2 regions of the Actinacidiphila sp. ITFR-21 genome follow, and region 2 is predicted to be linked to the other one. Evidence: riboswitches for the same ligand, from Rfam matches in the RefSeq annotation. Region 2 holds a riboswitch; the other holds the start of a gene.
The links. Region 2 has a riboswitch for cyclic di-AMP ahead of RLT57_RS24715 (M23 family metallopeptidase). Riboswitches for the same ligand answer to the same signal wherever they lie in the genome.
Positions count from the first base shown of each region.

Region 1: linked by a shared signal. The riboswitch ahead of RLT57_RS12360 (M23 family metallopeptidase) and the one ahead of RLT57_RS24715 (M23 family metallopeptidase) in region 2 are both predicted to bind cyclic di-AMP.

Region 1 covers NZ_CP134605.1:2,833,170-2,848,614, forward strand. Annotated here, with positions in the region: gene RLT57_RS12345 (PrsW family intramembrane metalloprotease) at 1-601, shown strand, start outside; gene RLT57_RS12350 (hypothetical protein) at 1,240-1,494, shown strand; gene RLT57_RS12355 (hypothetical protein) at 1,812-2,117, shown strand; gene RLT57_RS12360 (M23 family metallopeptidase) at 2,465-3,550, opposite strand; cyclic di-AMP (ydaO/yuaA leader) riboswitch at 3,563-3,699, opposite strand; gene RLT57_RS12365 (N-acetylmuramoyl-L-alanine amidase) at 3,954-4,619, shown strand; gene RLT57_RS12370 (DUF4240 domain-containing protein) at 4,592-5,224, opposite strand; gene RLT57_RS12375 (glycoside hydrolase family 2 TIM barrel-domain containing protein) at 5,823-8,987, shown strand; gene RLT57_RS12380 (hypothetical protein) at 9,153-9,515, shown strand; gene RLT57_RS12385 (ATP-grasp domain-containing protein) at 9,572-10,696, opposite strand; gene RLT57_RS12390 (hypothetical protein) at 11,081-11,314, shown strand; gene RLT57_RS12395 (hypothetical protein) at 11,523-12,356, shown strand; gene RLT57_RS12400 (glutamine synthetase family protein) at 12,350-13,672, opposite strand; gene RLT57_RS12405 (GNAT family N-acetyltransferase) at 14,024-14,566, opposite strand.
Region 2 covers NZ_CP134605.1:5,517,633-5,533,077, forward strand. Annotated here, with positions in the region: gene RLT57_RS24695 (sucrase ferredoxin) at 1-370, opposite strand, end outside; gene RLT57_RS24700 (DNA gyrase/topoisomerase IV subunit A) at 393-2,852, opposite strand; gene RLT57_RS24705 (M16 family metallopeptidase) at 3,044-4,432, shown strand; gene RLT57_RS24710 (M16 family metallopeptidase) at 4,429-5,814, shown strand; cyclic di-AMP (ydaO/yuaA leader) riboswitch at 6,018-6,170, shown strand; gene RLT57_RS24715 (M23 family metallopeptidase) at 6,186-7,112, shown strand; gene RLT57_RS24720 (GntR family transcriptional regulator) at 7,448-8,122, shown strand; gene RLT57_RS24725 (HPr family phosphocarrier protein) at 8,282-8,563, opposite strand; gene RLT57_RS24730 (GNAT family N-acetyltransferase) at 8,729-11,626, shown strand; gene RLT57_RS24735 (DUF5998 family protein) at 11,727-12,311, shown strand; gene RLT57_RS24740 (alkaline phosphatase family protein) at 12,311-13,504, shown strand; gene RLT57_RS24745 (thymidine kinase) at 13,653-14,303, shown strand; gene RLT57_RS24750 (InlB B-repeat-containing protein) at 14,398-14,682, opposite strand; gene RLT57_RS24755 (hypothetical protein) at 14,589-15,182, opposite strand; gene RLT57_RS24760 (glycosyl hydrolase family 28-related protein) at 15,176-15,445, opposite strand, start outside.

The DNA of each region.
Region 1 (15,445 bases), 2.7 Mb from region 2:
GCGCTGGCGCTGGGCGCCGCCGCTGGCGGGCTGGCTGCTCGCGATGGTGCTGCACGGCACCTGGAACGGGTCCTCCCTCACCTCCCCGGGCACCTTCCTGACGGTCTACGTGACGGTGATGCTGCCCGCCTTCGGCCTCGTCGTCTGGCTCGCCTTCTGGGCCCGCTCCAACGAACTGCGCACCATCCGCACCCACCTGCCCGTCTACGCCGCCGCCGGCTGGCTGGCCCTTTCCGAACCCGCCGCCCTGGGCTCCATGAGCGTCCGCGCCACCGCCCGCCGCGAGACCCGCCGCTTCCACGGCGACGCGGCGGCCCGCGCGGTCCGCGACTACACCGCCTTCGCCACCCGCCTCGCCTTCCTCCGCGCCGCCGCCACCCGTGGCGCCCCCACCCCCGACTTCGCCACCCGCGAGTCCGAGCTCCTCCACCACCTCTGGTCCCTCAAACCCTGGGGCCGGCCCGCCCTCCTCGCCGCCGCCCTCCCCCCGCCACCCCCGTTCTTCCCCCCGCCCCGCACCCCCCGCTGGGGCCCGCCGCCGCCCTACTACCGACCGCCGACGACCTACGCGCCGCCGCCGACGGCGGGCAGGCGCCTGTGATCCGCGACCCGGCCCACAGGATCGACGTGCCCGGCCCCAAGCAAGCGGACGATCGGGCAACCGGCCGACGGCACGGCTCGGGCGACCTGCGGCAACCGCGAGAGTAGTTCCCCGGTGGGGGATTGATTCCCCTGATGGGTTCGATCTGGAGAAGAGGTTGGGGCGCTGTAACACTCTGGGCTTGACGGGCTCGCGCTGGTCCTCGGGGCGGGGGAAGGCGTCGGGGGGGGATCGCGGAGTCGTCGCCGTGTCACCGTCTGGTTGCCCGGGGGCCGGCGACGGCGGAGCGGTGCGCCGGCGGGGCGGGGCGGCGTGCCGGAGGGGCGTCCGTCGGGCGTGCGGCGGCGGTTCGCCGGGGCCGTGGGCCGCGAGGTCTGTCGGCGAACCGGCCGCCGGGGGAAGCGCGGCGGGCGGGGAAGCGTGGGAGCGGCGGGGGTGGTAGGGACGGCGGGGCGCGGGCGTGCCGGGCGCCGTGGCGTACGGGACGGAGCCGCGGGCCCGGTGGCCGGTGGCGGACCGGCAGGCCATGCGGGCATTGCGGGCGCGGGCGCGGGCCCGGATGGATCCGGTGGACCTGGGGCTCGGGCCGCGGACCGATCCGCGGGGCCGGGAAGGTCGCCGGGCTGACGCACAAGCACATGACGCGGCTGCTGGGCCGCCCCGAGCACAAGTACGGCTACGTGGAGCGCGGCGAACTCGCCCCTCTGGGGACCGAGGTACTGGCGCCGATCGCCCGGATCCTGCGTCTGTCGGACCGCGAGTGGGAGGCCCTGGTGCTGTACGCGACCGGGCTGCCGCCGGCGTACGCGCTGGACCCGCGGGTGGGGAGGGCGGTGCCGCGGCCGTGGGAGCGGGTGCGGCGGGGCCCTTCGGGGTGCCGGGCGGGCGGCTGATGTTCGTCCTCTTCGACCGCGCGGGTCCGCCGCCGGCCCGCCCCCCGATACACGCGCCCGCCCGCAGGTCCGTCGACCCGCAGGACCAGGGCCTGTCGCCCGGTTCTCCCGCGGGCGGCCGGAGTCGGGGTCCCGCGCGGGCGGCTGCGAGACGCAGGAGCGAGGCGGCGTGGTGCGGCGCCGACCGGCTGCGAGACGCAGGAAGCGGGCGACGTAGTGTGGCGTCGACCGACGAGAGCGCGGCAGGTGCGCGTGCCGGGCCCCGCGACGCCGCGGAGGTCCCGACGGCAGGCCGCGGACGTGAGGAGGGCAAGGGTATGGCTGGGGTGTCGGCGAGTGTCGTGGCCGCGGGCGGTCTGATCGGCGGGTACGGGGTGGCCCGGTGGACGAAGCGGCGCGAGCTGGGCGGCGTGGCGCTGGCGGCGGCGGGCGCGGTGGCGGCGCGGGAGTGGAAGCGGCAGGCCGGGCTCGGCGCCGCAGCCGGCCTCACCGGCGCCTACCTCGCCGCTTTCGCGGGCGCCCATCCGCTGGCGAAGAAGGTCGGCTCGTGGCCGGCGGTGTTCGCCGTGGCGGGCGGCGTGGCCGCCGCGTCCTGGGCGGTCGCGGGCCGCGGCGGGGAGTAGTGCGGGGGCGCTCCGCGGGCGGACGTTACGGGGGTGGGCGGCAACGAGTGCCGGTACGTACGCCGGTTGCGCGTCCCCCAACACCGGGGCGCCCGGCTCCGTACGGCTGACGCGCCCGGCTCCGTACCACCGCCCGTACGGCTGACGCGACCGCCGCCGCCGGCGCCACGCCGCCCGGCTCGCGCCGCCCGGTCCACCGGGTCACTGGGCAAAGCAGTGCCGGCGGCGGCTCAGCGCCCACTGCTCTGGCGCAATGCCCCGCGCCCCGCGCCCCGCGCCCCGCGGCCCATGCCCCGCGGCCAGCGCAGGCACCGGCCCGGCCCCGCGGCCAGCGGCCCCGCGGACCGTCAGACCTCGACCCCGTGCTGTCCCAGCCACGGCAGCGGGTCCACCGCGTCGCCGCCGCCGGGCCGTACCTCCAGGTGGAGATGGGGGTTCGGGACGTTCCCGGTCGCGCCCACGCGGCCGATCGTGTCGCCGGTGGTGACCGGGCCGGCGGTGACGACCATCGTCGAGAGGTGGCAGTACCACACCTCGGTGGCGTCATCGAGGGTGACCACGACCCGGTAGCCGTAGGAACCCGCCCAGCCGGCCGAGCTGACCGTGCCGCCGTGGACGGCGTGCACCGGGGTGCCGGTCGGGGCGTCGAAGTCCTGGCCGACGTGGATGTTGCCCCAGGGGTCGGTCTCGCCGTAGCCGGCGGTGAGGGTGTAGCAGCTGACCGGCTTGAGGTAGGAGGCGGCCAGGCGGGTGAGCCGGTCGGCCTCGGCCTGGGCGGCGGCTTCCGCGTCGGCCTTCGCCTTGGCCTCGGCCGCGGCCTTCGCCGCGGCGGCCTGCTCGCGGACCTTCCGCGCGGCCGCGGCGCGGGCGGCCTGTTCGGCTGCGGCCCGCTCGGCGGCCTCGCGCTCGGCGCGGGCGACGGCCTCGCGGGCCTGGGTGGCCTCGCCGACGACGCGGTTGAGCAGTGCCTCGCCGGGGTCGGGCACCCGGGCCGCGTGCTGCGCGGGGGTTTGCGGCTCGGCGGCGGGCTGCGCGGCGACCGCCGCGGCGTCGGGGGCCGCGGCCGCGGCGGGCAGCGCGTCCGGTACGGAGATCGGCGCCGTCACGGCGCCGTCGGGCGCCGCGACCGCCGTGGCCACCCCGCCCGCGCCGACCGCGGCCATCGCCGCCATGCCGAGGACCGCGGACCCGCGGGACAGGTTCCGCTGCCGGGGCACGGGCACGGCGGCGGGGAGCGGAAGGGGGAGCGGCTGCGGCGCGCCGCGCGGGTCCCGGGCGGCCGGCTCGCCGGCGGGGAAGCGGTCGGGAAGGCCCGCGGAGTCGGTCAGGCGGGCGGGAAGGCCGCCGGAGAACTCAGCGGGGAACTCGTCCCACTCCCGGGCCGGTTCGGCCTCGGGCCGGGCAGGTGCGTAGGCAGGCTGGTTCGACGCCACGGCGGGCGCACTCCTTTCCTTCCCTCTCGCCTACCGGGTTAGCTGACGGGTTCGGAGCAGGAAGGTCTCCTACGGGCCTGGTCGCTGCCCGATTCACCCCAGATGTTGGGTCCCCGGTTCCCGCGGACGGGATTCGGCAAGCGCACGGTGCCGCCTCTTACGGCGGTGGTGACGACCGCGCTGCGTTATCAAACGTTAATAGAGCCAGGCAGGTTTTCCAAGCGGAATCGGAGAGTTGGCGGCGATCATCAATCGGACACCAGCTACCCATCAGGGATGAACACGACGCACGGTGTCACCCAGCAGTGACGTGAGCGTGTGTCAGTTGTTATGCGCACACCACTGGTCGGCTACACTGAGTGAGCAGATATCGACGAACGGTACGGCGAGGGAGGCGGCAGCGATGACCGTACGACCGGAGGCCCCCGGGGAGCCCGCCGGGGAGCGGCCCGCCCCCACCGGGCCGGCGCACCCGGCCCGCCGCTCGCTCCTGCGCGGCGGCCTCGCCCTCGGCGCCGCCGGCGGCGCGGTCCTCACTGGCGCGCTCTGGGGCGGCGAAGGCAGCGCGGACGCGGATCCGGCGGTCGACTGGCCCGGCGCCGCCTGGGCCCCGGCCAGCACCGCCAACTACACCGCCTCGGACCGCCCTTCGGCCTACCCGGTCGAACTGGTGGTGATCCACGTGACCCAGGAGACCTTCGCCGACACCGTCCGCCTCTTCCAGGACCCCGCGCACGCCGCCACCGCGCACTACGTCGTCCGCTCCGCCGACGGCGCGATCGACCAGTGCGTGCGCGAGCACGACATCGCCTGGCACGCGGGCAACTGGGACTACAACACCCGCAGCGTCGGCATCGAGCACGAGGGCTGGGTCGACGACCCCTCGTACTTCACCACCGCGCTGTACCGCTCCTCCGCGCGCCTGACCGCCGCCCTCTGCGACAGGTACGGCATCCCCAAGGACCGCGACCACATCATCGGCCACCACGAGGTCCCCGGCGCCGACCACACCGACCCCGGCCCGGCCTGGGACTGGACCGGCTACGTCCGCCTGGTCAACGGCGGCTGACCGACCGAGCCGGAGCCGAGCGGGAACATCGCGGTCAGCCGCGGCAGCCGGCGCGCAGACTCGGCCTCGTCGAGCACCGACCAGCGGCTCCCGGCCGGGGTGAGACCCGGCGGGTTGCGGGCGGGGGTGCCGCGCAGGGCGCGGACGTCGGCGTAGAAGGCGTCGCCGCAGTCGTCGAAGCCGCCGACGAGCTCCTCGTAGGCCGAGGGCGCGAGGTAGCCGAGGGACTCCCACTGGGGCCAGGCGTCGTCCGTCCAGGCCGCGCGGGGGCAGCCGGACAGGCGCAGCACCTCGGGCGCGTAGGCGAGCACGTCGGCGTCGGTGAGGGCGGCCTCGAAGACCGGGCGGCCGAGGCCCACCATCCAGAACTGGAAGTGGCAGAAGGTGTCGTCGGAGCACCACCCGCCGAAGACGCGGTCGGCGGCGGCCCACAGGTTCCAGGTGCACGCCTCGCCGGTGACCTGCTCCAGGCACGCCTGGAACGCGATCACGTCCGGCGGCGGGAGGCGGAGGAGCGCGTCGCGGAGCCATGCGTCGCGCTGGTCGCCGCTGAGCCCCCGGCGCCGGCAGTCCGCTATGAGAGTCCAGAAGGGATCGGTCTCCATACCGGCGACTATGCCAGGGGACTGAGACAGAGCCCCCGCAGTTCCACCTGCTGGACGTTCGGTCGGCGGTCAGCGGGGAGGGCTGTCCGGTACACGCTCCGGGGCCGGTTCCGGGCGGATTCGGCCCCGCCCGGACACGGGTCCGCGGTCGGCAACTCATCGGCCGGACAGCGGAGTTGCGGGTCGCCGGCTTCACGTCGGCGACGGTCCGGCCGGGCCCCGGCACCGATACGGGCGGCTGTCGCGGATGTCTGTTTCTGTGCACTGCGGCGCCGGACGCCGCCTGCCGCCGGGTCGGCGGGCGGCGGGCGGCGGGCGGCGGGCGGCGGGCGGCGGGCGGCGGGCGGCGGAAAGCAGCGGAAGACGCGGTCGGCCACGGCCGAAAACGGTGGTCGCCGGGCCGGAAAGGTGCAACGCGGCTCTTGACCGCGGGCAGTGCCGCACTGCAAGAATCCGTGTGCCATTGGTTGATTCTGTTCATTGCTGGTCTGTTCTGACGCCCTATCCGTGGGTGCCCGTCCTGACCAGTCCCCATCTGCGCCCCGTCCGTCCGTATCGGTATCCGTCTGCGCACACCTCAACGAGGAGGGGTCCCACCATGCCGGTCAACCGCAGGTCGTTCCTGATCGCAGGAGCGGCCGGAGCCGCCGCCGTACCCGCACTCCCGGGGCTGACCGGAAGCGCGAGCGCCCACTCCCCGTCGGGAACGTCGGCCACATCAACAAGAACCCCCATCCCCAGAACCGTCGACCTCGCCGACGGATGGCGCTTCGTCCTCGTCAACCCGGCCGACATCACCGACCCGACCGGTGCCTACGCCGACGCCGCCGACCCCGCCTTCGACGACTCCCGCTGGCGCGCGGTCCGCGTCCCGCACGACTGGAGCATCGAGCAGACCCCCGGCACCGCCGACAGCACCTCCGGCGGGACCGGCTACCTGCCCGGCGGGCTGGGCTGGTACCGGCGCTCGTTCGCCCTGCCCGCCGCCGTCAAGGGCAGCCGGATCTCGGTCGAGTTCGACGGCGTCTACATGGACTCGTACGTCTACTGCAACGGCACGCTCGTCGGCAACCACCCCTACGGATACACCGGGTTCGCCTTCGACCTGTCCGACCTGCTGCACACCGACGGCCGCACCGCCAACGTCATCGCCGTCCAGGTCCGCAACCAGCTCCCCAGCAGCCGCTGGTACTCCGGCAGCGGCATCTACCGCCACGCGCGCCTCGTCATCACCGACCCGGTGCACGTGGCCCGCTGGGGCACGTACGTCACCACGCCCGGACTCGCCGACACCCTCGGCTCGGGCAGAGGCGGGAACCACGGCTACGGCACCGTGCACGCGCAGGTCAGCCTGGTCAACGAGTCCGCGGCCACCGCCGCCGTCACCGTCGTCAACACGGTTCTGGACGCCGACGGCAGGTCCGCCGCGCACACCACCTCGCGCCTCGACCTGGCCGCCGGCGGCGCCGCCCAGGACGTCTCCGTGGACCTGCGGGTCGACCGGCCCGGCCTGTGGTCCTTCGACACCCCGGACAACCGCTACAGCCTGCGGACGGAGGTCCAGGTCCGCGGCAGGACGGTGGACACCTACACCACCGGCTTCGGCTTCCGGTACATCACCATCGACCCCGACCTCGGCCTGTCGGTCAACGGCGAGTCCGCCAAGATCCAGGGCGTCGACCTGCACCACGACCAGGGCGCGCTCGGCTCCGCGATCAGCATCGACGCGCTCAGGCGGCAGATGACCACCATGAAGTCCATGGGCGTCAACGCCTTCCGCACCTCGCACAACCCGCCCTCGCCGCAGATGATCCAGGTCTGCGAGGAACTCGGCATCGTCATGATGGTCGAGGCGTTCGACTGCTGGCACAGCGGCAAGAACACGTACGACTACGGACGCTTCTTCGACGCCAACAGCGCCGCCGACATCGCCGAGATGGTGCAGGCGGCCCGCAACTCGCCCGCCGTGATGATGTGGTCCATCGGCAACGAGATCCCCGACTCCACCAGCACCGCCGGACTCGCCATGGCCCAGGGCCTGATCGACGGCATCCGCGCCCTGGACACCTCCCGGCCCGTCGTCATCGGCTCCGACAAGTACCGCGGCCTGCCCAGCGTCGGCTCCGCCGCCGACCTGATGCTGGCCAAGCTCGACGGCCTCGGGCTCAACTACAACACCGCCGCCTCCGTGGACGGCCTGCACGCCCGCTACCCGCACCTGTTCCTCTTCGAGTCCGAGTCGTCCTCCGAGACCTCGACCCGCGGCACGTACCAGGAGCCCCAGCACCTCAACACCGGTGAGAACTACACCCCGGGCAAGCGCGCCACCTCCGGCTACGACAACAACCTCGCGTCCTGGACGATGAGCGGCGAGTACGGGCTGAAGAAGGACCGCGACCGGAAGTTCTTCGCCGGGGAGTTCCTCTGGTCCGGCACCGACTACATCGGCGAGCCCACCCCGTACAGCGTCTTCCCGGTCAAGGCGTCCTTCTTCGGCGCGGTCGACACCGCCGGCTTCCCCAAGGACCTGTACTACCTCTTCCGCAGCCAGTGGACCAGCGACCCCATGGTCCACCTGCTGCCGATGGACTGGACCGACCACAAGCCGGGCGAGACCGTCGAGGTGTGGGCGTACTCCAACGTCGACACCGTCGAGCTGTACCTCAACGGCCGGTCGCTGGGCGTACGGCGCTTCGACACCAAGAAGACCCTCGACGGGCGGACGTACCTGGAGACCACCGAGGCCACGCTCGACGACAAGACGGTCACCGGCGGCCCGTACCCCGGCAGTTACACCAGCCCCAACGGCAGCGCCGGCAAGCTCCACCTCACCTGGGAAGTCCCCTTCGCCCACGGCGAGTTGAAGGCCGTCGCCCGCCGGCACGGGAAGACCGTGGCCACCGACGTGCTGCGCACGGCCGGCGCCCCGCACGCGGTGCGGCTCACCCCTGACCGCAGCTCGCTGCCCGCCGACGGCACCTCGCTGGTCTACGTGACCGCCGAGGTGATCGACTCCCGCGGTGTCGTGGTGCCCGGCGCCGGCCACCTCATCACCTTCACGGCCACCGGCGGCTCGCTCGCCGGACTCGACAACGGCCGCCAGGAGAGCGCCGAACGCTACCAGGCCAGCACCCGCACCGCCTTCCACGGCAAGGCGCTGGCCATCGTCCGGTCCGGCACCGACAGCGGCCACCTCACCGTGACCGCCGCCGCGCCCGGCCTGCACTCCGGCTCCGCCTCGGTGCGCACCACCCGCGCCACCGGCGCCGTCGCCACCACGCCCCCGGCCCGCTTCGTCCCGGACCCCGGCCCCGGCGCCCCCGTCTACCCGCTGGCCGACGCCAGTTACTCCGGCGCGAGCAACACGCTGCCCGCGGCCATGGTCGACGGCAACGACACCACCGGCTGGTCCAACGCCTTCAAGAAGAGCGCCACCGCGCTGCTGCCCGCCTTCAGCGGCGCCCGCCCGGCCGACTGGGTCTCCGTCACCTGGGCCGCCGCCCAGAACATCAGCACGGTCTCGGTCACCTTCACCATCGACGCCACCCACTCGCTGCCGGCCACCATCGCGGTCTCCTACCGGGACGGCGACCGCTACGTCCCCGTCCGCAAGCCGGTCATCACCTGGGCGACCGCCTCCGGCTCCCCCACCACCATCGCGTTCACCGGCGTCCACACCTCCGGTGTCCGCCTCGACCTCACCAGCGCCGCCCCCGACACCGCGGCCGGCGCCCAGCGCATCTCCGAACTCACCGCTTCCTGACCGCGGTTCCCCCGGCGCCCCGGCCCGCACGGCGACGTGCGGGCCGGGGCGCGCCCGTTTCCCACCCTGTCCGGCCTACCCGCTTCCCCGCGGGGCAGCCTGGTGGACGACAAGCCGCGCCGACCACGCCGCGGCTCCCGGGAAAACAGCGGAAGTGGAACCTTCATGAAGATATTCGGTCGCGAACCCGCGCTGTGGCTGGCACTTGTCGCGGTGATCGTCAAGCTGTCCACCGCCTTCGGCCTCGACCTCACCAACGACCAGCAGGCCGTGATCAACGCGGCGGCGGCGGCCGTCGTCGGGCTGCTGGTGGCGCTCAGCGTGCACGACGGGATCAGCGCCGCCGTACTCGGCCTGGTCCAGGCGGGGTTGGCGCTCGCCGTCGGGTTCGGGCTGCACTGGAGCCCCGAGCAGCAGTCGACCGTGCTGAGTCTGGCGTCGGCGCTGGTGGCGATGTGGACCCGTACGCAGGTGACCGCGAAGGTGCCGGCGGCGGCCGTCACCGCCAAGAAGCCGACCGCGGCCTGAGCGGAGGGGGCCGCCCGGCAGCGCGCCCGGTCGGCCCCCTTGTCCCGTACCGCGGGTCAGCCGGCCTTCGCCGTCTCCTCGCCGAGCAGCAGCTCGGCCTCCCGGCGGGCGCGCGGCGCGGCGCCGGGGGCGGTGTCGATCTCGGCCAGTACCCGGACCGGGTCCGGCGCCGGGGCGGGCCGCTCGATGAGGGCGAGCGGGGTGCCGCCGTCCACCTCGGTGGCGATCTCGGTGACCGCGAGCCGACCGCCCAGCCGCGGCGCGGGCAGCGGTCCCGCGTCACCGGACACCAGCAGCCGTACGGCCGCCCACGGCAGGTTCACCCCGGACAGCGCGGTCTGGAAGATCCCCGCCGACGCCCTGGGGTTGGCCTCCAGCAGTACCGGCTCGCCGCCGCGGTGGCGCAGCTGGACGTTGGACAGGTAGGCGAGCTGGAAGTGGCCGACCAGGCGCCGGGCTATCGCGGTCAGGGCGGGGTCGTCGAGCAGGTGCCGATAGCGGCCCTGCTTGGAGCGCGCGATCGCGCTGAGCGTCGCGCCACCGGGGGCGGACAGGCAGTCGACGCTCACCTCCGGGCCGTCCAGGTACGGCATCACCAGGAACTCCGGTATCGCCTCGTCCTCGTCCGCCGCCCGCCGCAGCGCGTCCGCCACCGCGGCCACCGACGCCAGCGGCAGCGGTGGGGCCAGCAGGTCCTTGATCCGCAGCGGCCCGTCGTCCAGGATCCGGAAGCCGAAGGCGGAGTACTCGCCGGCGGGCTTGATGCAGATCCGCTCGCCGGTCGCCGACAGCTCCCGTACCGCGTCCCGGAACCCCTCGGCGTCGGAGACGACCCGCCACGGCGGCACCGGCACGCCCGCCTCGGCCGCGACCTCGTACGTACGGCTCTTGCTGGTCAGGACCTCGACCGCGGCCGGCGGCGAGCACATCAGCCGGGTGCCGACGGCGGCGAAGTCGTCCACCAGCCCGGCGAGCGCGACCAGGCGTCTGGGCGGTATCAGCACGTCGATACGGTGCCGACGGCAGAATTCGAGCGCGAATTCGGCGTAGTCCGCGTCGCTGACATGGCGGGGTTCGACCTCCGCCACGTCGCACGCGGTGAGCGCGGGGGCGTCCCGCAGCACATTGGTGCCGTAGATCCGCACGTCGACGTTGTCCGGGTTGTCGCGCAGCATCCGCATGACCTGGGTGGTGGCGACCCCCGCGCTGCTGAGCCATATCCGTAGTGCTATCGCGAAGCTCCTTCGTCATCAGAGTGAGCTCACTGAGGCGGTGACGAGCCGTGCAGGCGAAGACCGCCGGAGGCCTTGGAGACCAAGACCGCGCGACCATTCCCGATCATGTGTGAGCGAATCCTAGCGGGAATCTGTGTCGTGCAGATTTCCTACCGCCGTGGACCGGCCACGGGCTTCGTCCGGGGAACGGGGCCGGGCGGAGGAGGTGCCGCGAGGAGGGCGCCCTGCGGGGAGCGGCGGCAGTGCGAGTGCCGGGCGCGGTACGCGCGGCGGCGGTGCGGGGGCCGGTCCCGACGTGCCGGAGGGGCGTCGACGGCCTACCGTCGAAGGATGAGCGTCAACGTACGGCTGGCCGACGTCCTCGCCGTCCCCGGTTCCCTCACCGAGGACCCCCGGCAGGACGACTACGCCGACGCCTCCGGCACCCACTACGACTACGAGATCCTGCCCGGCGGCGCCCTCGCCGTCCTGGAGTTCCAGGAGGAGCAGGTTCGCACCGCGACCACGTACGCCCCCGGCGCCTGGCTCACGGTCACCGGCAAGCGGCGCGGCGACCAGCGCTGACCCGGCGCGGCGGGCCCGGCGGGCACGCCGGCCGTCCCCGCCGGGCCGCCTATGTGCCGAGTGCGGGCGCGGCGAGGCGCGGGCGTGCCGCGATGACGCCGCACCACCGCGCGCGCCGAGCGCCCTGTACTGCCGTGGACGGCACGGCCGTACGCCGGGGCACGAACGAAGGCGGCCGTCCTGCGCGCCGAACGGTGGCGGGAACGGCATGCGCCGAAAGGCGCCCGCAGCGCTGACGGCGGAGGAGGAGGCCAGGCTCGTCGCGTACCACACGGCGGCCACGGGCCGGAAGGACCAGCTCGGCGCGCTCGTCGACGGCATCGCCAGGGCGACCGGTGGCAAGTTCGTCGGGACCGAGTACGCGCTCGAGAGCCTCGGCTCACTGCGGGAGAAGGTCCTCAGGATCCGCGAGGAGCACGCGGGCAAGCCGGGCACGCCCCAGCCGCTGCCCCTCGACGTGGCGCTGGCGGCGATCGCCGACCTGCACCGCTACACGACCATCTACACCCCCGCGCAGTACGCCGCGAAGGCCCGGGACGCCTGTGCGGCGTTACGCGCGACCTACCTGGACCGGGTGCTGAAGGACTACTGGGGGACCGACTACTACGAGGGCTTCAACAACTCCTGGCAGGCCAAGGACCAGTCGTACATGATCGAGGTCCAGTTCCACACGCCCAACAGCTACGACACGAAGTCCGCGACGCACGTCTACTACGAGATCAACCGCGCGCTGGCCTCCGGGGAGTGGGACCGGCGCGCCTGCCGGGCCCTGCAGGTGCTGGCCAACGCGGAGTTGGAGATCCCGCCGGACGTGTACCTGCTGCCGGTGAAGGCGGCGGCGCCGGAGCCCGACTACCGGACGGCCCCGGAGTTCCAGGCGGCTCTGGTCCGGGTCAAGGCGCAGGCGCTCGAACTCGGCCGGAGGGCGGCGGGGTTGAAAGCCCGACCGGTCGGGCGGCCGGCCCTGACGAGGGGCCGGGGCCGGCGGGCGGACGGGCCTGAGGGGCCCGGGGAGCGGCGGGCGGCCGGGAACGGTCAGTAGCGCCAGCGGGTGGCTTCGGCGATACGCGCCGGGCTCTGGTCGGCGAAGAGGGCGATCTCGGCCCGGCGGACGGCGCGGACGGCCTCGTAGAGCGGCTCGCCGAGGGCCTCCCGCAGGACGGTCGAGCCGCTGAAGGCGTCGAGGGCGTCCGCGGCGGACTCGGGCAGCCGGGGCGGCGGGGAGGGGAGGAGGGCCGGGTCGCCGCTGACCTCGGCGGGGAGGGTGGCGGCGGCGTCGACCCCGGCGAGACCGGCGGCGATAGTGCCGCCGAGGGCGAGGTAGGGGTTGGCGGCGCCGTCGAAGCACTTGACCTCGGCGTTGGCGCTGTGGCCGGAGACCAGGCGCAGCGCGGCCTCGCGGTTCTCCGACCCCCAGCACTGGTAGGCGCCGGCCCACTGCGAGGGGACCAGCCGGAGATGGCCGGCCGGCCCCGGAGCGCCCAGCGCCAGCAGGGCGGGCAGCGCGTCGAGGACGCCGGCGAGGAAGGACTCGCCCTCCGCCGTGAGGCGGTACGGACCCCGGCCGCCGGTCATCAGGTTCCCGCCGTCGCGCCAGGCGCTGAGGTGCAGGTGGGCGCCGTTGCCGACCCCGTCGCCCGCGAAGGAGGGGGCGAAGGAGGCGCGCAGACCGTAGCGGGCGGACACGCCGCGGATCGTCTGGCGTACCAGCACGGTGCTGTCGGCGGCGGCCACCGGGCCCTCGGCGGCGACCGAGACCTCGAACTGGCCCGCCGCGTACTCGGGATGGATCTGCTGGACGTCCAGGCCCTGCGCCTCCAGCGCCTGGAGCAGGTCGCGGAGGTAGTCGGACAGGTCGGTGAACCGGCGCAGCCCGTAGGCGGGGCCGCCCTCGGCCGGGTCGGTGCCGTCCGGGCGGCGCAGGATCCACTCGACCTCGTACGCGGCCAGCAGGCTCAGCCCGCGGGCTCGGGCCCGCTCGGTCATCCGGCGGGCGAACAGCCGCTGGCAGCAGGGGTGCGGGGTGCCGTCCTGGGCGTAGCGGTCGGCCGGCGCCCACGCCCAGCCGGGCTGCGCGGCGAGCGGCACCGCGCGTTCGAGATCAGGGAACAGCCGCAGATCGCCGTCGGGGCCGCCGACGTACCGGCTGTCGGTGATCGAGTCGTCGGCGAGGAAGACGTCGAACACCGGCGACATGCCGACCCCGTGCCGTACGGCCTCGTCCAGCCGGCGCAGCGGAATGGTCTTGGTGCGGGCGATCCCGGCGTTGTCCACGACGCTGAGCGCGAGGCCGACGACGCCGTCGGCGGCAAGTCGGCTCCTGGTCAGACGGGCCTGCGCCGCCGCTTCTTCGTCCATGGTCAGCCATGGTGCCGTCCGGGGGTGCGGGGAGGCGGCAGGGCGGCGGGTGTCGGAATCGGCAGTCCTTGCGAGCGTTCCCACCGGGGCGCGGAGCCGGGGGCTGCGGACCGGGGCGCGAGCTGCGGGCGCGGACCGGGGCGCGGAGCCGCGGGCGCGGACCGGGGCGCGGAGCCGCGGGCGCGGACCGGGCTGCGGGCCGGGGGCTGCGGGCGCGGGGCCGGGAGCTTGCACAGCTGGGGCGCCGCCCGTCGGCCCGTTTGCCGGGAGGCACCGGGGGCCGGCCCGTGGACGTGCCTGCCGGCTCCCGCCGTCGCTCGGGCCGGCGTCCTCAGCCGCCCTCAACCGCCCTCAACCGCCCTCAACCGCCCTCAGCAGGTCGGGGCCGACGTAGCACCGCACGGCGACCCGGCGCCCGTCGCCGTAGGGGTGCTGTGCCCCGCCGATGGCCCGCCAGCCCAGGCGCTCGTACAGGCGGACGGCGGCGGAGTCCCTCTCGACCACGTCAAGCACCAGGCGTAAGGACCGCGCCCGCCCGAAGGACATGGCCTCCCGCATCAACCGCTCCCCCACCGCCTGCCCGCGGGCGCCGCGTACGACGAACAGCCGTGACACCACGCCGATCCGCGAGTCGTCCTCGCCGCTCTGCTCCCGCCACAGGGCCACCGCCCCTTCGTCGCCCTGGGGACGTCTGACCGCGACGTGCCCCACGATGACCCCGTCCGCCTCCGCGACCCACGCCCGGACGACGCCCGGCGGCCTGACCGTCGCCTCGGGCCGGGCCACGCCGTACACCGGGTAGCCGTCCGTCCCGTGCACCTCCACCAGCGCCGCGGCGGCGCCCGCCACGTCCTGGTCCCTCATCGGTCGGACCACGGTCACGGGATCGCTCATCCTGCCTCCGCTCTGGGATCGTCTCCGCCCGCGGGCGCGGCACGGCCCGTACGGCGCGGCGGGCGCGGGGTGGGTGGTCGTCCGGACGGCGTCGCCGCCCGCCCGCCGGGCCCCGGCGCCGCGCCCAGCGCCGACGCCACCCCCCAGCGCGCTCCGGCGTCCCCGATCAGCGACCACAGCGCCCACACCCCGCACACCACCGTCGGCACCGCGAACGCGACCGCGGCCACCCCGCCCGCCACCAACCAGCGCACCCCACGACCCACCGAGCCACCCCCGACCCCAGCCCCTGACATACCGTCACCACCATGCCACCCGACGCCCCCTCCCGCAGGACAGTGCGAGGCCGGTAGCCGCCCACGGCGTCCCGCAGCCGAGCGTCCGCGTGGGGGACGGCCAAGCACCACCCATCGTTCACGCGCCGCCCCGGCATGGCGTGCCCACCCGAACGCCGTGTTGCGATTCATTCCCACTGCACGAGCCGCAGCGGTGATGCTGCCGTTCTCCCTGTCCGGCGCCTCGAAGAACACCGCCTTCAGCACCTCGAAATTTACGATCCCCACAACTCCCTGAACTCCAGGATGTTGCGGGGATCAATAGAACCCGCCTCTCCGGCGGCCGGGGCACCATACCCGCAGGTCAGCGGCTCCCTCGGGAGCCGGACCTCGTAGGCCGCGTGGGACTCGAACCCACAATCAATGGATTAACCTCGCTGTTTCGGTTGGGCTTTGCTGAGCTGGGCTGACGTCTCTTTTCGGTGGTCGTCGCCGTTTGTGGCTGGGTGGGTATGGCTTTGGCCCGACGCTGGGTCGGGTGCTCCAGGGTTCCTCGGGTCGTAGGTGAACAGGGCTGGGCCATGGGTCAGGTGGCTGGTCTGGG
Region 2 (15,445 bases):
TTCCGAAGCCGCCGTGCTCGCCCGCGCCCAGGGCGGTGAAGTCCAGCGCGGTCAGCTCGGCCGGGTCCGTGACCTCGGCGGTGCGCACCCACGGGTGTTCGGGCGCGGTGTGGGCCAGCAGCACCCGGTGCCGGCCCGGGCGGTGCCGGTCGGGGTGCCGACCGGGGCGGCGGATCAGCGCGACCCGTACCCCCGCGACGGCGGCCAGCCGGTCCAGCGCGCGGCCGACCGCGGGGTCCAGTCGGCTCGCGCCGAGAGCCTTCGCGCCCCAGGGACCCGGCTGCTCGATCAGCAGCCAGGTCCGGGCGACCGCTGCGGTCCCGTCCATCGCCTCGTCCAGCTCGACGGAGGTCTGCATACAGGTGTTCACGTGGCTGAGAATAGGCGCTGATCTACACGGGACCGGCCAATACTGAGACCTGCTTGAGAAGAGGTACTCCGGAGCCGTCGCGGCGAGGGTCCTTCGGCGGCAGATCGGCCGGGGCGCCGGTGGCGGTCGCCGCGCGGACCGGGGTGGCGCCCGCCCAGGCCAGCGCCAGACCGGTCTCGCCCCGCAGGAAACGCTGGCAGCGCACCCCGCCGGTGGCGCGCCCCTTGCGCGGGTACTGGTCGAACGGGGTGAGCTTCGCCGTGCCCTGGGGCTCTCCCTGATCCGCGTCCTCCAGCGTGGCCTCGGCGCGGGCCACGGTGAACACCACCGCGTCCACCGCCGGATCGACCGCTGTGAAGGAGATCACCTTCGCACCGTCGGTCAGCTTGATGCCCGCCATGCCGCCGGCCGGGCGGCCCTGCGGGCGCACCTGGGAGGCCGGGTAGCGCAGCAGTTGGGCGTCGTCGGTGATGAAGACCAGGTCCTCCTCGCCGGTCCGCAGCTCGACCGCGCCCACCACCTGGTCGCCTTCCTTGAGGGTGATGACCTCCAGGTCGTCCTTGTTCGCCGGGTAGTCCGGCACCACGCGCTTGACGACGCCCTGTTCGGTGCCCAGCGCCAGACCGGGCGAGGACTCGTCCAGCGTGGTCAGGCACAGCACCCGCTCGTCGTCCTCCAGCGACAGGAACTCCGCGAGTGGCGCGCCCCCGGCCAGCGAGGGCGGGCCCGCGGTGGGCGGCAGCATGGGCAGGTCGATGACGGTCAGCCGCAGCAGCCGCCCGGCGGAGGTCACCGCGCCGATGTCGGCCCGGGCGGTGGTCGGCACGGCCGAGACGATCACATCGTGCTTGGCGCGCCTGCCGTCGTCCTCCCCGGACCCGCCGCCGATCTCGGTGCGGGCCAGCAGCCCGGTCGAGGAGAGCAGCACCCGGCAGGGGTCGTCCGCGACCTCCAGCGGCACCGCGGCCGGCGGGGTGTCCGCCGACTCCAGCAGCACCGTGCGGCGCTCGGTCCCGTACTGCTTGGCCACCGCGGCCAGTTCGGCCGACACCAGCTTGCGCAGCTCGGCGTCGGAGTCCAGGATCCGGGTTAGCTCGGCGATCTCCGCGTTCAGCCGGTCCCGCTCGGACTCCAGCTCGATCCGGTCGAAGCGGGTCAGCCGGCGCAGCGGGGTGTCCAGGATGTACTGGGTCTGGATGTCCGACAGGCCGAAGCGCTCCATCAGCCGCTCCTTGGCCTGCGCGGCGTTCTCGCTGGCCCGGATGATCGTGATGACCTCGTCGATGTCGACCAGGGCCACCAGCAGGCCGTCCACCAGGTGCAGCCGGTCGCGGCGCTTGGTGCGGCGGAACTCGCTGCGCCGCCGCACCACTTCGAAGCGGTGGTCGACGTAGACCTGCAACAGCTCCCGCAGGCCCAGGGTGAGCGGCTGGCCGTCCACCAGGGCCACGTTGTTGATGCCGAAGGAGTCCTCCATCGGCGTCAGTTTGTAGAGCTGCTCCAGTACGGCCTCCGGGTTGAAGCCGTTCTTGATCTCGATGACCAGCCGCAGGCCGTGTTCGCGGTCGGTGAGGTCCTTGACGTCGGCGATGCCCTGCAGCCGCTTGGCGCCGACCATGTCCTTGATTTTGGCGATGACCTTCTCGGGCCCCACGTTGAAGGGCAGTTCGGTGACGACCAGGCCCTTGCGGCGGGCCGTCACGTCCTCCACCGCCACCGTGGCGCGGATCTTGAAGGTGCCGCGCCCGCTCTCGTACGCGTCCCGGATGCCGGACAGGCCGATGATCCGGCCGCCGGTCGGCAGGTCGGGCCCCGGCACGTACCGCATCAGGGCGTCCAGATCGGCGCCCGGGTATCTGATCAGGTGGCGGGCGGCGGCGATCACCTCGCCCAGGTTGTGCGGCGGCATGTTGGTGGCCATGCCGACCGCGATCCCCGACGAGCCGTTGACCAGCAGGTTCGGATACGCCGACGGCAGTACGGCCGGCTCCTGCTCCTGGCCGTCGTAGTTCGGCGCGAAGTCGACGGTGTCCTCGTCGATCGACTCGACCATCAGCTGCGCCGGGCCGGACATCCGGGCCTCGGTGTAGCGCATGGCGGCCGGCAGGTCGTCCAGCGAACCGAAGTTGCCGTGGCCGTCCACCAGCGGCAGCCGCTGCGAGAAGGGCTGCGCCATCCGCACCATGGCGTCGTAGATGGACGAGTCGCCGTGCGGGTGCAGCTTGCCCATCACCTCGCCGACGACGCGGGCGCACTTCACGTAGCCGCGCTCCGGGCGCAGGCCCATCTCGTTCATCTGGTAGACGATGCGGCGGTGCACCGGCTTCATGCCGTCGCGGGCGTCGGGCAGCGCCCGCGAATAGATGACCGAGTAGGCGTACTCAAGGAAGGAGCCCTGCATCTCGTCCACGACGTCGATGTCGAGGATGCGCTCCTCGAAACCGTCGTCGGGCGGCGGGGTCTTCGTCGTGCGGCGGGCCATCTCGGCGGCGCTCCTTCGTCTGGACCTGGGGACTGCTGCCGACCATTGTGGACCGCGCCGCCGACAGCACCGACCACCGCCCGGCGCGGGCGCGCGCCGTCCGCGGGAACTTCGCGCGGCACCGGCTCGCTTCCCTAGAGTGGCAGCACTCTACGCAGTCACCAGCACGCGATCGGAAGGACAGCCTGCCCATGGGTCACACGGCCACCCCGGAGGCACACTCCAGCGGCCTGACAGCCACCGAGCACCGCCTGGCGAACGGCCTGCGAGTGGTGCTCTCCGAGGACCACCTCACCCCGGTCGCGGCCGTCTGCCTCTGGTACGACGTCGGTTCACGGCACGAGGTCAAGGGCCGCACCGGCCTGGCCCACCTCTTCGAGCACCTGATGTTCCAGGGCTCGGCCAGCGTGAAGGGCAACGGCCACTTCGAGCTGGTGCAGGGTGCCGGCGGGTCGCTCAACGGCACCACAAGCTTCGAACGCACCAACTACTTCGAGACGATGCCCGCCCACCAGGTCGAACTGGCCCTGTGGCTGGAGGCCGACCGGATGGGCAGCCTGCTCACCGCGCTGGACCAGGAGAGCCTGGACAACCAGCGGGACGTGGTGAAGAACGAGCGCCGCCAGCGGTACGACAACGTGCCCTACGGCACCGCCTTCGAGCGCCTCACCGCCCTCGCGTACCCCGACGGCCACCCGTACCACCACACCCCGATCGGTTCGATGGCCGACCTGGACGCTGCCTCGCTGGAGGACGCCCGGGCGTTCTTCCGTACGTACTACGCGCCCGGCAACGCGGTGCTCACGGTGGTCGGCGACATCGACCCGGAGCAGACGCTGGCCTGGATCGAGAAGTACTTCGGCAGTATCCCGGCGCACGACGGCAAACCCGAGCCGCGCGACGGCTCGCTGCCGGAGGTGATGGGCGGGGAGACCCGCCAGGTCGTCGAGGAGGACGTGCCCTCGCGCGCCCTGATGGCGGCCTACCGGCTCCCCGAGGACGGCACCCGGCAGGGTGACGCGGCCGACCTGGCGCTGACCGTGCTGGGCGGCGGGGACTCCTCCCGGCTGCACAACCGGCTGGTGCGGCGGGACCGTTCCGCGGTGACGGCCGGTTTCGGGCTGCTGCGGCTGGCGGGGGCCCCCTCGCTCGGCTGGCTGGACGTCAAGGCGTCCTCCGGGGTCGAACTGAGCGCCATCGAGGCCGCGGTCGACGAGGAGCTGGCCCGGTTCGCCGCGGAGGGTCCGACGCCCGAGGAGATGGAGCGGGCACAGGCACAGCTGGAGCGTGAGTGGCTGGACCGGCTCGCGACGGTGAACGGCCGGGCCGACGAACTGTGCCGGTTCGCGGTGCTGTTCGGCGACCCGCAGCTCGCCCTGACCGCGGTGCAGCGGGTGCTGTCCGTCACCGCTGAGGAGGTCAGGGCGGTGGCCGCCGCCCGGCTGCGCCCGGACAACCGGGCGGTCCTGGTCTACGAGCCCACCGGCGGCGACCGGGCCGGGGCCGGGGACGGCGAGGACGAGGCCGGCCCGGCCGGGAGCGGCGCCGAGGCCATCGAACAGGAAGAGAGCGAAGCATGAGCGAGACCGCGGCCGTCATGACGTTCCACCCGCAGCCGCAGCCGGGCAAGCCCAAGCCGTGGGCCTTCCCGGCGCCGGAGCGGGGCGCTCTGCCCAACGGGCTGACGCTGCTCACCAGCCACCGGCCCGGCCAGCGGGTCATCGCGGTCGAGGTGGTGCTGGCCGCGCCGCTGGACGCCGAACCCGCCGCCCTGGAGGGCGTGGCCACCATCATGGCCAGGGCGCTGTCCGAGGGCACCGACGAGCACTCCGCCGAGGAGTTCGCCGCCGAGCTGGAGCGGTGCGGCGCCAGCCTGTCCGCGCACGCCGACCACGCGGGGGTGCGGGTCTCCCTCGAAGTGCCCGCCTCCCGGCTCGACAAGGCGCTCGGCCTGCTCGCCGAGGCGCTGCGCGCGCCCGCCTTCGCCGAGAGCGAGATCAAGCGGCTGGTCGCCAACCGGCTGGACGAGATCCCGCACGAGCTGGCCAACCCGGCCCGCCGCGCCGCGATGGCGCTGTACAAGGAGCTCTTCGCGGCCGACCTGCGCTGCTCCCGGCCGCGCCAGGGCACCGAGGAGACCGTCCGCGGCATCGACGCGCCCGCGGTCCGGGCGTTCTACGAGGCGCACGTGCGGCCGTCGACCACCACCGCCGTGGTCGTCGGGGACTTCACCGGCATCGACCTGCCGGCGCTGCTGACCGACACCCTCGGCCGCTGGACCGGGGACAAGGCCGAGCCGCGTCCGCGCCCGGCGATCACCTCCGACGACACCGCCCGGGTGGTGGTCGTCGACCGGCCCGGCGCGGTGCAGACCCAGCTGCTGGTCGGCCGTACCGGCCCGGACCGCCAGGACCCGGTCTGGGCGGCGCAGGTGCTCGGCACCTACTGCCTGGGCGGGACGCTGACCTCCCGGCTGGACCGGGTGCTGCGCGAGGAGAAGGGCTACACCTACGGGGTGCGGGCCTTCGCGCAGGTGCTGCTGACGTCCGCGGACGGCACCGGCGCCGCGCTGCTGGGGATCAGCGGCTCGGTGGCCACCGAGGTCACCGGCCCGGCGCTCGCGGACGCCTGGCAGGTGATCCGCACCCTCGCCGAGGGCGGCCTCACCGAGGAGGAGCGGGACGTCGCGGTGCAGAACCTGGTCGGGGTCGCGCCCCTGCGCTACGAGACCGCCGCGGCCGTCGCCGACACCCTGGCCGACCAGGTCGAGCAGGAGCTGCCCGACACCTACCAGGCCGAGCTGTACGCCCGGCTGGCCGCCACCGGCACCGTGGAGGCGACCGCCGCGGTGGTCAGCGCCTTCCCGCTAGACCGGCTGGTGGTGGTCCTGGTGGGTGACGCCGCCACCATCGCCGAGCCTGTCCGCGAGCTGGGCATCGGCCCGCTGACCGTGGTCGGCTGAACCCGGCGGCGCAGCCGCCCCCTCCTCCGCCCGGAACCCCGGTCGCCCCACAGGCACCGGGGTTCCGGGCGTTTTGCGCCCCGCCGGGCGGTGTGTGGCGTGCGCTACATATCGGCTGATCTGTTTGGTGTACGGCTGACCGCGCGGTTAGCGTCGGCGCACGTTGCCCGTGGACGGCAGCGGCGCCCGGTCCGACCGGGCGCACCCGTACATCGCCGAGTCCCCCGTGAGGGGGAGCCGGGGACCCACGTCCCTGGGGTGAATCGCGGCCACCCGCCCGCCCGGGCGGATGCCCCGTAGGAGACCTTCCTGCTCCGAACCCGTCAGCTAACCCGGTAGGCGAGAAGGAAGGAAAGGAGCGACGCCTCCTCATGGCGTTCAAAGTCCTGCCCGCGCACAGCGGGAAGCACCGCCGCACCCACCCGGTCCGCACCGCCGCCACCCTGGCGGGCGTCGCCGTACTGGCCACCGGTGGCGCCATCGGCGCCACCGCGATGGCCTCCCCGGGGGCGGCCCCCGAGGCCGCGGCGCAGCCCGCCGCGTTCACCCGGGCCCTGAACGCGCACACCGCCGCCCTGGTCCGCACTCTCACCACGCAGGAGCAGGGCCAGTACAAGGCCGCCGACACCGCGAAGGCGAAGGCCGCCGCGACGGCCAGGGTCCGGCAGGCCCTGGCCTCGGCCAGGGCCGAGGCGAAGGCGAAGGCGGCAACCAAGGCCAAGGCGGCCGCGAAGGCCGGGGCAGCCGCCAGGGCCGAGGCGGCAGCCGCGGCGAAGGCGCCCACCGCGCGGGCCGCGCAACAGCCCGCCGCGAGCCGGTCGCAGACCCGGACCGCACTGCCCGCCGCGTCCGCCTCCGGTACCGGCGGCGGCACGGCCGGCAGCACCGCCACCGGCTGGATGGAGCCGGTCGGCGACGCCTCCGTCGGCACCGGCTACCAGGCCTCCGGCTCGCTGTGGTCCAGCGGCTCGCACACCGGCGTGGACTTCCTGGTCGACTCCGGCACGCCCGTGCACGCGGTCGCCGTCGGCACGGTGGTCTCCGCGGGCGCCGACGGCGCCTACGGCAACGACGTGATCATCAAGCACGCCGACGGCAAGTACACGCTGTACGGCCACCTCACCGAGCCGCTGGTGTCCGCGGGGCAGACGGTGACCGAGGGCCAGGAGATAGGCATTTCCGGCGCCACCGGCAACGTCACCGGCCCCCACCTGCACTTCGAGGTGCGCACCACCCCCGACTACGGGTCCGACATCGACCCGGTCGCGTACCTGGCCTCGCACGGCGTCGTCATCTGAGCCCGGCCGGGCCAGTTCGGACCCGTCCGAGTCCGTCCGAGTCCGTCCGAGTCCGTCCGCGACAGTCCGAACCTGTCCGAACCTGTCCGAACCTGTCCGTACCGGCTGAACCGGCCGCACCGCCCCGTACCGCCGGATCCGAGCGTCCCGGTCCGCCGCGCCGGGGCGCTCGGACGTCTTCGGCCGTCTCCGGACGCTCCCGGCCGTCCGATAGCACCCCTCCTGTCCAAAAACAAACAAAGAATTCCAGGGGTGCTTTCCCATTTCCGGGTGTGCTGGAATAGAGTCCGGCACAATACGGGGAAGGAAACGGAGTCTGCGATGCGGAGCCGGATGTGAACGGGGCGGACGGCGCGGGGCGCCGGATCTCGGCCCAGGTGGTGTGTACGGCCATCCGCGACGACATCGTCGGCGGCTTCTTCCCGCCGGGCAGCCGGCTGACCGAGGAGCTGCTCGCGCAGCGCTACGGCGTCTCACGGGTGCCGGTGCGCGAGGCGCTGCGCACCCTGGAGTCGGAGGGGTTCGTCAGGACCCGCCGGCACGCGGGGGCCTCGGTCGCCGAGCCGACCGAGCAGGAGGCCGCCGACCTGCTGGAGATCCGCGGACTGCTGGAACCGCTGGGCGCCGCCCGCGCCGCCCAGCGCCGCACCGAGGCGCATCTGAAGGTGCTGCGCGGACTGGTCCGGCTCGGCCAGGAGCGTGCCGTGCAGGGGCAGCTGTCCGACCTCCCGTCGCTGGACGGCTGGTTCCACGAGACGCTGGCGCAGGCGTCGGCCAGCTCGACGCTTGCCGCGCTGCTCACCCAGCTGCGGCACAAGATCGCCTGGGTGTACGGGGACGGCGGCAGCACGCGTGCGGTGGAGTCGTGGGAGGAGCACGCCGGGATAGTCGACGCGATCGCCCGCGGGGACGCCGAGCGGGCCCGCCGACTGGCCGCCGTGCACGTGGAGAGGGCCGCCGCGGTGAGGATCCTGAAACATCCCGTAAACGCAGCGCGCCGCCGCGCTTAACAAACGCACCGTATACAAGGTCGTAGAATTGCGGCTCCCGTAAATCCTGAAAAGCGGGACCGGGCAATCCATGGGGGATTGCCCGGTCCCGCTGTATTGCGCTGCCCGCGTTCCGGGTTCGGGCGCCGCGGTGCCGGAAATCGTCGGTCGCGGGGGCCCTCAGACCGTTTCCGGCAGCTCCTCCAGGCCCTCGGCGACCAGTTTCGCCAGCCGGTCCAGGGCGGCCTGCGCGCCCTCGGCGGGTGAGGTGAGCACGACCTCCTCGCCGCCTCGCACGCCCAGGCCCAGCACCGCCAGCACCGAGGCCGCGTTGACCGGCGAGCCGCCCGCCTTCGCGATGGTGACCGGCACGCCGGCGGCCATCGCCGCGCGGACGAAGATGGACGCCGGGCGGGCGTGCAGGCCCTCTGCCCAGCCGACGTGGACGCGGCGCTCAGCCATGGTGTCGCCCTTCGGGTCGCCGACGGGGTGCCGCCGGTACGGGTGGTGCCGGTTGTCCCGACCACTCTCGCACCGCCGGGCCGTGCCGGGACCGGCCGCGCAGCCCCCAGACTGCCCCGTGTGCGGCGGCGACGCGAGCGGGGCGCGCCCGCATACGCTGGGGCCATGACGGAGCAGCCCGCCCACCCCTATCCCGTGCACTGGGAGGCGGACGTCGTCCTGCGCGACGGCGGCATCGCGCACGTGCGGCCGATCGGCCCGGACGACGCGGAGCGGCTGGTCGACTTCTACGAGAAGGTCTCCGACGAGTCCAAGTACTACCGCTTCTTCGCGCCCTACCCCCGGCTGTCCGACCGCGACGTGCACCGCTTCACGCATCACGACTACGACGACCGGGTGGGCCTGGCCGCCACCGTGGGCGGGGAGTTCATCGCCACCGTGCGCTACGACCGCACCGCCGAGGACGGCAGCCCCGCCACCGGTAGCGACGGCACCCGCGCCGAGGTCGCCTTCCTCGTTCAGGACGCCCACCAGGGACGCGGGGTCGCCTCCGCGCTGCTGGAGCACATCGCCGCCGCCGCCCGCGAGCGCGGCATCCTGCACTTCACCGCCGAGGTGCTGCCCGCCAACCGCAAGATGGTCAAGGTCTTCACCGACGCCGGGTACACCCAGCGCCGCAGCTTCGCCGACGGGGTGGTCCACCTCGACCTCGACCTGGCGCCCACCGAGGCGTCGGTGCAGGTCATGCGGGCCCGTGAACACCGCGCCGAGGCCCGCTCGATGCAGCGGCTGCTGCGGCCCGCCTCGGTCGCGGTGGTCGGCGCCGGGCGCCGGCCCGGCGGCGTCGGCCGGACGCTGCTGCGCAACCTGGTGGCCGGCGGCTTCACCGGGCGCCTGTACGCGGTCAACCACGCGTTCCCGGCGTCCGGGGCCGACCTGGACGGGGTACCGGGCCACCGCTCGGTCGGCGCCATCGGCGAGCCGGTGGACCTCGCACTCCTCGCGGTGCCCGCGGGGCAGGTGCCGGAAGCCGTCGACGACTGCGGCGAGGCGGGGGTGCGCGGTCTGGTGGTGGTCGCGGCCGGCTACTCCGAGACCGGCGGCGAAGGGCGGGAGCGGCAGCGCCGACTCGTCCGGCAGGCCCGCGGCCACGGCATGCGGGTGATCGGCCCCAACGCCTTCGGCATCCTCAACACCGCCCCCGACATCGGCCTCAACGCCTCGCTGTCCCCGGAGATGCCGCGCCGCGGCCGGCTCGGGCTGTTCACCCAGTCCGGCTCGATCGGCATCGCGCTGCTCTCCGGCCTGCACCGCAGGGGCGCCGGCCTGTCGTCCTTCGTCTCGGCCGGCAACCGCGCCGACGTCTCGGGCAACGACCTGCTGCAGTTCTGGCAGGACGACCCGGAGACCGAAGCGGTGCTGATGTACCTGGAGTCGTTCGGCAACCCGCGCAAGTTCAGCCGGCTCGCCCGCCGCACCGCCGCCGTCAAGCCGGTGGTGGTGGTCAAGGGCGCCCTGCACTCCGGCTCGGTGCCGGCCGGGCACGCCGTCCCCGCAGCCCGCATCCCCGACGCCACCGTCTCCGCGCTGTTCCGGCAGGCCGGCGTGATCAGGGTGCAGACCGTCACCGAACTCCTCGACGCCGGGCTCCTGCTCGCCCTCCAGCCGCTCCCGCGAGGCGACCGGGTGGCCGTCCTCGGCAACTCCGAGTCCATCGGGCTGCTCACCTACGACGCCGCGCTCACCGCCGGCCTGCGGCCCGCCGCCCCGGTCGACCTGACCGCCGCGGCCCGCCCGGAGGACATCGCGGCCGCCCTCACCGCGGCCCTCGCCGATCCCGGGAACGACGCGGTGCTGGTCACCGTGACCCCGCGGGTCGGCGCGCACACCGCACCGGCCCGGCCGGCCGCCGGGCCGCCCGGCGCGCGACAGCCCACCGGCCCCGTCACCGGCCCTGACGGCCCTGACGGCCCTGACGGCGCCACCGGCCTTGACCCCGACGCCGCTTCCGCCCGCGACACAGCCCGCCCCGACCCCGCCGGCCCCGATCCCGATCCCGAGGCGGGCGACGACCCCGCTCTCGCCGACGCCCTGCGCCGCGCCGCCGAGGGCGCCGGGAAACCCGTGGCCGTCGTCCACCTCGCCCTGGACGCCATGGCCGACCGGCTCGGCTCCCCGGACGGCGCGGGGGTCCGCATCCCCGCCTACCGCGCCCCCGAGCGGGCGGTCGGCTCGCTCGCCGAGGCCGCCTCCTACGCCGCGTGGCGGGCGACCTCGGGCGCGCCGGGCCGGGTACCGGAGTTCGACGACCTCCAGCCGGCCGCGGCGGCCGAGGCCGTACGCCGGCTGCTGCCCGAGGGCGCGCCCCCGCAGGCCGAGGTCACACTGTCCGACGAGGACGCGGCGGCCCTGCTCGGCCGCTACGGCATCCGGGTACGCCGGGCGCTGCCCGCCCCCGACCCGCAGGCCGCGCTGGCCGCCGCGGCCCTGCTCGGCTACCCGGTGGCGCTCAAGACCACCGCCCCCCACCTGCGGCACCGCGCCGACCTCGGCGGCGTACGGCTGGACCTGGCCGACAAGGGCGACCTCAAGCGCGCCTACCAGGAGCTGACCGCCCGGCTCGGCGAGCCCGCCGAACTGCTGCCCGTCGTCCAGGCGATGGCGCCGCGCGGGGTGGACACGGTGGTCCGCGCCGGGGTGGACGCGGCGGCCGGGGCGCTGCTGTCCTTCGGGCTGGCCGGGGCGCCGTCCGAGCTGCTGGGCGACGTCGCGCACCGACTGGTTCCGGTCACCGACCGGGACGCCGCCGAACTGGTCCGCTCCATCAGGGCCGCGCCGCTGCTCTTCGGCTGGCGCGGCGCGGAGCCGGTGGACACCGCGGCCCTGGAGGAGCTGCTGCTGCGGGTGTCGATGCTCGTCGACGACCTGCCGGAGGTCGTCGCCGTCGACCTGGAGCCGGTGGTGGTCGCGGCCCGCGGCCTGACCGTCCTGGGCGCCTGGGTCCGCCTGGCCAGGCCGCCCGCCCGCACCGACCTGGGCCCGCGCGCCCTGGCGTCCTTCTGAGCCGGCCGGACTCCGCGCCCGGGCCGCCGCCGGCCCGCGACGGGTTCCTTCCGCGTCCTGAGGAGCCGCCACCGCACCCCGCGCCCTTAGGATGGAAGGCATGGCGAAGACCGGTACCACGACACAGGGCCTGCGCACGGCGATCGAGCGCAGCGGCTACTACCCGGCCCTGGTGGGCGAGGCCGTCGAGGCGGCGGTCGGCCGCGAACCGGTCAGCTCCTACCTGGTGCACCAGGAGACCACCTTCGACGCCAACGAGGTGCGCCGCCACGTCACCGTCCTGGTGCTCACCGCCAGCCGTTTCCTGGTCAGCCACACCGACGAGCAGGCCGCGGACGACACCTCGCCGAGCCCGTACGCCACCACCTCCACCGAATCGGTGAAGATCGGCCGGATCTCGTCGGTGGTGGTGAGCCGGGTCGTCGCCAACCCCGAGTCGTACAAGCCCGGCACGCTGCCCCGCGAGGTGGTGCTCACCATCGGCTGGGGCGCCGTCTCCCGGCTGGACCTGGAGCCCGCCGCCTGCGGCGACCCCAACTGCGAGGCCGACCACGGCTACACCGGCTCCTCCACCGCCGACGACCTGTCCCTGCGGGTCAGCGAGGCCGGCGACGGCCCCGACGCGGTCCGCCAGACGCTGGCCTTCGCCCAGGCGCTCTCCGAGGCGACAGCGGCAACGGACTGATGGCCCACCCGGTCACCGACGCGTACGGCCCCGCGCCCCTCGATCCGCGTGCCGCCCCGGTCCCCGAGTACGGCACCGGCGCGCTGTGCGACGTCATCCCCGCCGCCCTGGCCGGCTTCGCCGTCCCCGGCATGCCCCCGACCGGCCTGGTCCTGGCACCCGCCGACCGGGTGTGCGTCTTCCTGGTGGACGGCCTCGGCTGGGAGCTGCTGCTGCGCCACCCGGACGAGGCGCCGTTCCTCAGCTCGCTGCTGGGCAGCTCGCGCGGCGGCACCGGCCGGCCGCTGACCGCCGGGTTCCCCGCCACCACCGCCACCTCGCTGGCCTCGGTCGGGACCGGGCTGCCGCCCGGCGGGCACGGCCTGGCGGGCTACACCACCCTCGACCCCGGCACCGGCCGGCTGATGAACCAGCTTCGCTGGCAGCCCTGGGTCGAGCCGGCGCTCTGGCAGCCGCACCCGACCGTCTTCCGGCTGGCCGCCGCCGCCGGGATCGCCACCTGCCAGGTGTCCTCGCCCACGTTCGCCGACACCCCGCTGACCAAGGTCGCGCTGTCCGGCGGCAGCTTCCTCGGCCGGCTGACCGGCGAGGAGCGGATGGACCTGGCGGCCGACCGGCTGGCCGCCGCCGACCGCGCGCTGGTCTACACGTACTACAGCGAACTGGACGCCATGGGCCACCGGCACGGCGTCGACTCCGACGCCTGGCGCGGGCAGTTGACCATGGTCGACCTGCTGGCGCGGCGGCTCGCCGAGCAACTGCCGCCGCGCAGCGCGCTCTACGTCACCGCCGACCACGGCATGCTCGACATCCCCTTCGACGAGGAGAGCCGGGTCGACTTCGACGAGGACTGGGAGCTGCGGGCGGGCGTCGCGGTGCTCGGCGGCGAGGGCCGGGCCCGGCACGTCTACGCGGTGCCCGGCGCGGCCAAGGACGTTCTCGCGGTGTGGAGCGAGGTGCTGGGCGACCGGATGTGGGTGGCCGGCCGGGACGAGGCCGTCGACGCCGGCTGGTTCGGGCCGCGCCCCGAGGCCCGAGTGCTCGGCCGGATCGGCGACGTGGTGGCCGCCGCCCGCGACGACATGGCGATCGTGGCCAACCGCACGGAGCCGGGGGAGTCCAGGATGGTCGGGCTGCACGGTTCGCTGGCCCCCGTCGAGCAGTTGGTGCCGCTGCTCGAAGTACGCTCCTGAGACGCCGCCGGGCCCGCCCGAGGACCTGGCCCGTCCCGTGTCCGTACCCGGTCCCGGCACCTGTGCCCCCGCCCGTGCCGCACTCCGCGGCCCCGCCCCCGCCCCGCGCGCCCGGCGGACCGCCCACCGAAAGGCCGACGCCCCACCCATGTCCGAGCTGGTCTTCTTCTGCGGAACGATGGACTGCGGCAAGAGCACCCTCGCCCTGCAGATCGTCCACAACCGCACCGCCCGCGGACTCCAGTCCGTGATCTTCACCCGCAACGACCGGGCCGGCGAGGGCAAGCTCTCCTCGCGGCTCGGCCTGGTCACCGAGGCGGTCGAGGTCGCCGACGACAGCGACCTCTACGGCTACGCGGTGGGCAGGATCAGCCGCGGCGGCCGGGTGGACTACGTCGTCGTGGACGAGGCTCAGTTCCTCGCGCCGGTCCAGGTGGACCAACTGGCCCGGGTGGTGGACGACCTGGGCAAGGACGTCTACGCCTTCGGCATCACCACCGACTTCCGTACCCGGCTGTTCCCCGGCTCGCAGCGGCTGATGGAGCTCGCCGACCGGGTGGAGGCCCTCCAGGTCGAGGCGCTGTGCTGGTGCGGCGCCCGCGCCACCCACAACGCCCGCACGGTGGACGGCGTGATGGTGGTCGAAGGCGAGCAGGTCGTCATCGGGGACGTGGACCGGGACGCGGGCGAGACCGGCTACGAGGTGCTGTGCCGGCGGCACCACCGGCGGCGGATGACGAGCGCTGTCGCCGGGGCGGGCGCGCTCTCCCCCGATGTACTGCCGGTCAACCACGACTGAGCCCGCCCCGGTGCGGCACGGCCGCGCCGGGGCACGGCGAAGCGGGTCCGGGCGGCCCTCTCGGCGGTCGCCCGGACCCGCTCACGGCCGCCGGTCAGGTGCCCGCGACCGGCCCGAACCGGGCGGTGACCGTGCCGTCGGCGGTGACCGTGCCGTCGGCGGTCACCGGGACGGAGACCTCCGGTCCGGCCGCCGGGAGCGCGGCGCCGTCCAGCGTCCAGCCGAGCAGCCGGTAGCCGCTCGCCGGGGTCACGGTGACGGTCACCGTGCCGCCGCCGGCGCCGCTCAGGTCGCGGTTGGGGGCGGCCGCCGTGCCGCGCAGTTCGACCCCGGCCGGGACCCGCAGCCGGCCGGCGACCCGGTACCAGCCCGCGGGCAGGTAGACGGTGCCGCCGCCAGCGCCATGCCCCAGCGGCCGTCGACGTCGTCGACCTGGAGGGCGACGTCGGTCCGCACCACGGTGGACTGCAGGAAGGCGCCGACGAACGAGGCCTGCTGGCCCTTCACCACCTGGATGCCGGCGCGGTAGTCCGACAGTGCGATCTTCGAGAACTGGTCCCACTCCAGGTCGCCGAGGACCAGCCCGGTGCCGTTGGCCCGCGTCCAGCGGTCCAGGGCGGCCCTGGCGGGCGGCCGGTACGCCGAAGGGACTTTCGCCCAGTAGGAGTTGGCGAAGGTGACGTCCTCCCCGGTGCCGACGTCGGCGCCGTTGCCGGCGGTCGCCCCGTTGCGGAGCGCCGTGCCCTTGACGTCCTGGAGGGTCGCCGACTCGTGCACCTGGCCCTGCACCGCGGGGTCGCCGCGGTCGCTGGGCATCGTGGACACGCCGACGCCCCGGTAGGAGTTCAGCATCGTGACGTGCGCGACGGTGCTCAGCATGTAGTTCTGGTCGCCCTGCCAGGCGCGGCCCGGTATCTCGAAGGTGTAGCCGTACGGCACCGGGTCGGTGGCGCTATGCCGCGGGTAGTAGGTGGCACGCCCTGCACGGAGGCGCTGCCGCCGACCCGGAACAGCGCCGGTCCGTCCGCGCCGGACGGCAGGTCGGCGCGGACCCCGGTGCCGTACGGGCCCGAACCGCGGTCCGGGTCGCGCCGGTCGCCGCGCAGCGAGCAGAACGCCGGGACCTCCACGGTGTCGGTGAT